Regions from separate parts of the Pseudoclavibacter sp. JAI123 genome, predicted to be linked through region 2. Evidence: predicted binding sites of a transcription regulator. Region 2 holds the regulator's gene; the other holds the start of a gene.

Region 1 (3,408 bases), on a different contig from region 2:
CGTGTTCCTGCGCGCGCCCTCCGGCGCGTGGACGTACTGGTCGTCGAGCCCGTGGTTCGAGGCGAGCACCACCTACGCGCATGCAGTGTGGGAGCCGCCGCCGATCCCGGGCGGCTACACGGGCATCAGCTTCGGGCTGAGCCTCTTCTCGAATGGGACGCTCACCGTCGACGATGCCGCCCTCTACGAGGCCGACGGTGCGCCGCCGGCGCAACTGCCCCCGGTGACGCCTCCGCAGGGCCGTCCTGAAGGCCCGCATGTGCTGGCGCCCGGGCCCGACCGGATCAGCGCGCCGCAGAACCCCGACCGCGGTGCCCCGGCATGATTCGTCACCGCACCATCGCCGTGGCGCTCGCCTTCCTGCTGCTCTCCTCCGTCTCGTTGACCGGGTGCGTGCAGACGAGGGCCCTCGCCGAAGGCAAGTACCCGTGGCACACCGAGATCGTGGCAACGACATTCTGGGTCGGGGAGCTCTTCGACCCGACCGCGTCCGATGGCACCCAGGTGTACTCGACCTACGATTCCCGCTGGTACGACTCCTACGGCGGCTGCGATGGGCGTCTCACCGACGACGGCGCGGGAGGGGTTCACTGCGGCACCGAGCCCCGCTATGAAGCGCAGGACTACTTCCCGAGCAGCATGACCCCGCTCCAGAACCCCTTCTACATTGACCTGCCCTTCGACGACATCAACAACGAGGCTGCGCGGGGCATGCGAGCCGAGGTCGTGCCCTGGGCTGACGAGCCCGAGTACGCGTCCATCGCCCTGGACCCCCTCCGAAGTCTTATGAAGAACCGCTGGGTGATGCTGCACCGCGACGGTCGGGTCTGCTACGCGCAGATCCAGGATGCGGGACCCGGCGTGTACGACGACGACGAGTACGTCTTCGGCCACGACGATGCCAGGCCCGCGAACACCCGCTTCGGAGGTGCGGGTCTCGACGTCTCACCCGCTGTCAACGGCTGCCTCGCGTTCGAGCACCTCGACGGCAGCACCGACCTCGTCGACTGGGCGTTCGTCGACTTCGAGGACGTGCCGCCCGGTCCGTGGCTCCGGCTGGTCACCACATCCGAGGTGCAGTGAGGAGGGCCGCGAGCGGGGCTGCGAGTCGTGGTTCGCGGGGAGGCTCAGGATGTCGGTGGTCGGTCGTAGCGTGAGGAGTGCTTCGGCGTCGCTGCGTGTGGGGCTGCGCGTGGGGATGCGTGAAGAGAACTTACTGTGAAAACTCGTACATATGTACGAGTGAGTGGTAGGGTGGGAGTGGATCTTGGGGGAGGTCGAAATGCAGAGTGAAGCGCAGAGTCTGCGAAGCGACGAGGCTTCTTGTCCGGTCGCGGTGTCGCTTCCGACAGGTGTTGCAGCCGCCGTTCGCGAGGCCGCGGTCGGCGCGACTCCGGCGGTCGAGGCGCTCATCGACGGGCGCCGTTCCATCGCATCCCTGCTCGATACGGAGTTCTTCGCCGCGTTCGAAGAGCTGGCCGCACGCAAGCGCATGCTCGACGCGACCCTCCTCGAGATGACCGCCGAACTGCTCGGGCGCGACGAGGTGACCCCCGTGGCATTCTCAGGGTCGCTGGTGCGGCGCGGTGGGTTCAGATCGGTGCACGAGGCCGTGCAGCAGACCCTCGGGCTCCGACGAGGTGAGGCAGGCGCCATGCGAGAGCTCGCGGAGGCGACTCGCGAGACGATCAGCATGACGGGTGAGCCGCTGCAGCCGACGCGGGGCCACGTCGCGCTCGCCGTCGCAGAAGGGCGAGTGACCCTCTCGCAGGCATCAGCGATCGCCAGAGGGCTGCGTGAGGCCGATGGTCGCGCTGATGTCTCCGCCCTCGATCGTGCGGAGTACGAGCTCGTGCGGGCAGCCTGCGGACTCACGCCAGAAGACGACGAGCCCGCCTCGCCGGAGCGCCTCGCCAAGCAGGCGGCCGTGTGGGTTGCCTTCCTCGACCCCGACGGTGCGGAGCCCAACGCGGAGCGCCAAGCCGAGAAGCGCGGTCTCTCCTTCACGCGCCGCTCCGACGGAATGGTGCAGGGGCGGCTCCTCGCGACGCCTGAGCAGGGCGAGATCCTGCAGCGAGTCCTCGACGCGTACCTCTCGCCGAGGCGCGATCACGCCTGCGACGAGGAAGACGCCGGCCATGACGCCACGCTTCGTGCGTCCGGTGCAGTCGGTGTGTCCGATGCGTCAGGTGTACTCGGTGTGCCCGGCACGTCCGGTGTGCACGAGCCTGAGGTGCCGATCCGAGACGAGCGCAGCCCGTCCCAACGGCGCATCGACGCTCTCGTGTCGGTGTTCGCGCAGCATGCTGAGTCCCCGGCCGCGCCGCGCACGGGCGGCGAGGCTCCGACCCTGGTCGTCTCGGTCACTCGCACAGGGCTCCTCGGAGCCATCGACAGCCTGGCCGATGTACCGCGCTTCGAACACTCCGGCGAACCGGCCTCGATCGACGTCGCCAGGCGCATCCTGTGCGACGGCATCATCCGGGCCGCCCTCGTCGACGACGACGGAGAAGTGCTCAAGCTGGGTCGCAAGCGACGACTCTTCAGCCCCGCTCAGCGAAGAGCGATCTTCGCCAGAGACGGCGGGTGCCGGGCACCCGGCTGCGTGTTCCCCTTCGACATGGTCGAGTTCCACCACGTCAGACCCTGGTGGCAGGGCGGTCTCACCGACACCTGCAACGGCATCGCGTTGTGCAGCTTCCACCACCACGAAGTCCACCTGGAAAGGCTCGTCATCGTGCCCTCGGCCGACCGCGTCTGGAAGGTCGAGCCCGCAACAGGGCCAAGGGGCAGTCGCAGCCAGATTCGCTCAAGTGACAGCTCGGCGCGCCCCGTGGAGTTCAGGGCTTCGGCCCCCGACCTCGTCGCAAGTCGTGTCGCCGACCCCGTCGCCCAGGAGCTGTCGACCGGCAGCTCGCGAGAATAGACGCATGCCACGAATCCGCGCTCAGCAGTTCCCACCCCTCGAGGTCATGAGGGGCCGTTGGGCGCTGGCGGCCGCCATAGAGACGGCGATCCTCGGAGAGAACAACCAAAACGCGCGCGCCGACCGCCACGGCTGGTTCTACTCCGACGGCGGCGGCAGCTGGGCGCGCCTCACTCCGCTCGCCACCGGCCGCGCCGTCCTCAGCGGCATCGACCGCGACCACTCCGAGACGCACCGGGCGGGCGTCGACCCCACCGCCGGCCTCCCCGACTGGGCGATCGAACACGTCGAGGCTGCGGTTCGCGACGAATCGGGCAGCGAGTGGTCCAGTGGTGACGAGCAGCCCTGGCTCGGGTTCGTCTCCTGGCTCGACCGCGGTGAAGCCGATTGGCGCACCGTCGACCACGGCGTCGCCGACGGCCTCGACCGGCACCTGCTGCCCGCGCTCAGCGAACAGCGGATGCTCGACGCCGCCGACGACT
Region 2 (3,408 bases):
CTCCGGCCTGGCCCCCCGAAGACCTGCAAGAGCTGCTGCATGATCTCGTTGGAGCCGTTCGCCGCCCACACCTGCTCGGGAGAGATGCCGTGACCCAGGTAGACACTCAGCCGCTCCCGGAGTGCGGTGAACTCGCGGTCCGGGTACCGGTTGAGACCCGGGAGCTCGCGAGCGATCGCTTCGATGATGCGTCTTGCGACGACCTCTGGAACCTGGTGCGGGTTCTCGTTGACGTTGATGGCGACGCGCACCGGTTGCTGAGGCGCACCATATGGGGTGAGTCCGCGAAGGTCGTCGCGGATGGGCAGGTCTTCGAACGAGGTCACCGGACAAGCCTACGACGAGGCCCCCACCACGCCCCGGCCGAGGTGTTCGTCGACGACATGTACGACGTCAGTCGAGCGGGAGCGCGAGGCGCTGGCCGGCCTGAACCGTGCCGTTCTCGAGCGCGTTGAGCTTGGAGATCTCGACGATGACGTCGCGGACATCTGCGTCGCCCGCGACCTCCTCGGCGATTCCCCAGAGAGTGTCGCCCGCGCCGACCGTGACGTACTCGAACTCGACATCGGCTGTCTCGTTCGATGCCGCTGCAGAGGTCATGTGCGTGGCCCCGAGCGCGATGGCGGCGGCGACGGGCAGCGCGGCGAGCGCCAGGACGACCCGGCGGCCTCGAGTGGTGAGGCGGAGCGGTGCGGCAGTGTTGTTCATGATTCCTCCTGATTCGTCCACATCTTCGAGTGGTCGAATGTATGTACTGAATATAGCTACGAACAAAGTGTCAAGTCAAGGTCGAACGTTCGAATCTGTCGAACTTTCCTCCACAACACTCGAAGAAATGTTTCGTAGCTGCGTGCACCCTCGGTAGGGTTGGCGCTATCAGGCAGTGCATCACCTGCCACCGACATTCCGTGTCGGAGAGCGGACGGAGACGACATGGCCAAGAAGCCAGCGAGTGACATCTACAGAAAGCTGACCGAGAAGCAGGAGCGCATCCTGACCTGCATCATCGAGTCGGTTCGCACTCGCGGGTACCCGCCGAGCATGCGGGAGATCGGCGATACGGTCGGGCTGGTCTCGCTCTCGAGCGTGACCCATCAGCTCGGGCAGCTTGAGAAGTTCGGCTACATCAAGCGGAACCCGGGCATGCCACGCGCCCTCGAGGTGCTCGTGCACTTCGACCATGCCGACGATGGCGACTCGAACGACACGGCGGAGGCCGCCTTCGTACCCGTCGTGGGTCGCATCGCAGCCGGCATCCCGATCACGGCTGAGCAGCAGGTCGAGGATGTCTTCGCGCTCCCCCGCCAGATCGTTGGCAAGGGCGAGCTCTTCCTGCTCCGCGTGGTCGGCGAGTCGATGATCGACGCCGCCATCTGCGATGGCGACTGGGTCGTGGTGCGGTCACAGCGCACTGCCGAGAACGGCGACATCGTCGCCGCCATGCTCGACGGCGAGGCCACGGTCAAGACCTTCCGCAAGCGGGACGGACACATCTGGTTGCTCCCCCGCAACAGCGACTTCGAGCCGATCCTGGGCGACGAGGCTGAGATCCTGGGCAAGGTCGTCGCGGTGCTCCGTTCCATCTGATCCTCTCCACAGAAGACCCGCCTGAACGCAGAAGAGCGGCAAGCCCATCGGGCTTGCCGCTCTTCTGCGTTCAGTGCTCAATCGCGCTGCAGCGACTCAGCCCGCGACGGTGAACTCCTCGAACAGGCCGAGCTGGTCGGGATTCACTCGCGCCTTGAGGCGCGTGCCACCCTCCTCGTGACCCAGCTCGAGCACAGCACCGCGCTCGTGGAGGTAGGAGACGAGGTCGCCGCGTTCGAACGGCACGAGCACGTCGATCGTGACCTCCGGCGTCGGAAGCAGTTCTGCGATTCGAGCGAGCAGCAGGTCGATGCCCTCGCCGGTGTGCGCAGACACGAAGATGCCGTCATTCGCGAGGCCCTGCAGTTCAAGGCGTCGATCGCTGTCGACGAGGTCGGCCTTGGTGAAGACGACGATCTCCGGGACGTCGTGCGCCTCGACCTCGCCGATGACGTCACGCACGGTGGCGAGCTGGGCGGCCGGGTCCGGGTGCGAGGCGTCGACGGCGTGCACGATGACATCGGCAGCCTGCAGCTCCTCGAGCGTCGATCGGAAGGCCTCGACAAGCTGGTGAGGCAGGTTGCGCACGAACCCGACGGTGTCGGCGATCGTGTACGGGCGGCCGTCTTCCGTGGATGCCTTGCGCACCGTCGCGTCGAGCGTCGCGAAGAGCACGTTCTCGACGAGCACACCCGCGTGGGTGATGCGGTTGAGGAGGCTCGATTTGCCGGCGTTGGTGTAGCCGACGATGGCGACGGCCGGCACCTGGTTGCGCTCGCGAGTCGCGCGCTTCACGTCGCGCGCGTCCTTCATGTCCGCGATCTGGTGCCGGAGCTTGGCCATCTTCGTGCGAATGCGGCGACGATCGAGCTCGATCTTCGTCTCACCGGGACCTCTCGAGCCCATACCGGCTCCGCCGCCGACCTGCCCACCGGCCTGGCGGGACATCGACTCACCCCAGCCTCGGAGGCGCGGGAGCATGTATTCCATCTGCGCCAGCTCGACTTGAGCCTTGCCCTCTCGGCTCTTCGCGTGCTGGGAGAAGATGTCGAGGATCACGGCCGTGCGGTCGATGACCTTGACCTTGATCTCGTCCTCGAGCGCACGCCGCTGGCTTGGCGCGAGCTCCGTGTCCGCGACGACCGTGTCGGCTTCGAGGGCCGCGACGATCTCCTTGAGCTCAGCGACCTTGCCTCGGCCCAGGTACGTGGCCGGGTCCGGGTTGGGTCGCCGCTGGAGCACGCCGTCCAGGACGACGGCGCCCGCCGTCTCCGCGAGAGCGGCCAGCTCCTGCATGGAGTTCTCGGCCTCCTCGAGGGAGTTGCGACGGTAGACCCCGACCAGGACAACCCGCTCAAGACGCACCTTGCGGTACTCGACCTCGGTGACGTCCTCGAGTTCCGTGCGCAGGCTCTCGACGCGCCGCAGGGATTGGCGCGCCTCGCGTTCGAGCTGGTCACCATCGGATTCGCCGTCGTACCCCGTGCTCGCACCGTCCTGCAGTGCCTGCGCACGCCCGGACGAGAACAGGGTCATGGTGGCGCCCGGCTCTCTCGCCGCTCGCAGGATTCGGTCGATCGCGTCGTTGCTCTCGCCTGGAGGAGTTTCAGAATCTCGCATATTCGTACGATTCTACGCCGGTGCTAGCGTCTAGGGGTGACCGCTCAGCATTACTTCTCAGCAACCCCAGACGGCCCGCTCGAGCGGCGAAGCATCCAGGTCAGGCTCAGGGGGCACGCCGCGACCGTCACCACGGCCGGAGGCACCTTCAGCCCGGAGCACCTCGACCGAGGCACGCAAGCTCTCCTCGCCGCCGCCCCG

The links. The regulator LexA, encoded in region 2, represses DNA repair genes until DNA is damaged. The targets are predictions, from matches to a motif close to TCGAACANNTGTTCGA.
Region 1: the regulator LexA is predicted to act here: its motif matches at 1,227-1,242, upstream of HDC34_RS01835 (HNH endonuclease signature motif containing protein).

Annotation. Positions count from the first base shown of each region.
Region 1 is NZ_JACCCM010000001.1:373,510-376,917, forward strand. Features, by position in the region: gene HDC34_RS01825 (polysaccharide deacetylase family protein) at 1-325, shown strand, start outside; gene HDC34_RS01830 (hypothetical protein) at 322-1,083, shown strand; gene HDC34_RS01835 (HNH endonuclease signature motif containing protein) at 1,337-2,926, shown strand; gene HDC34_RS01840 (hypothetical protein) at 2,931-3,408, shown strand, end outside.
Region 2 is NZ_JACCCM010000002.1:609,105-612,512, reverse strand. Features, by position in the region: gene HDC34_RS14925 (histidinol-phosphate transaminase) at 1-326, opposite strand, end outside; gene HDC34_RS14920 (LysM peptidoglycan-binding domain-containing protein) at 394-708, opposite strand; gene lexA (transcriptional repressor LexA) at 934-1,587, shown strand; gene hflX (GTPase HflX) at 1,684-3,207, opposite strand; gene HDC34_RS14905 (class I SAM-dependent methyltransferase) at 3,244-3,408, shown strand, end outside.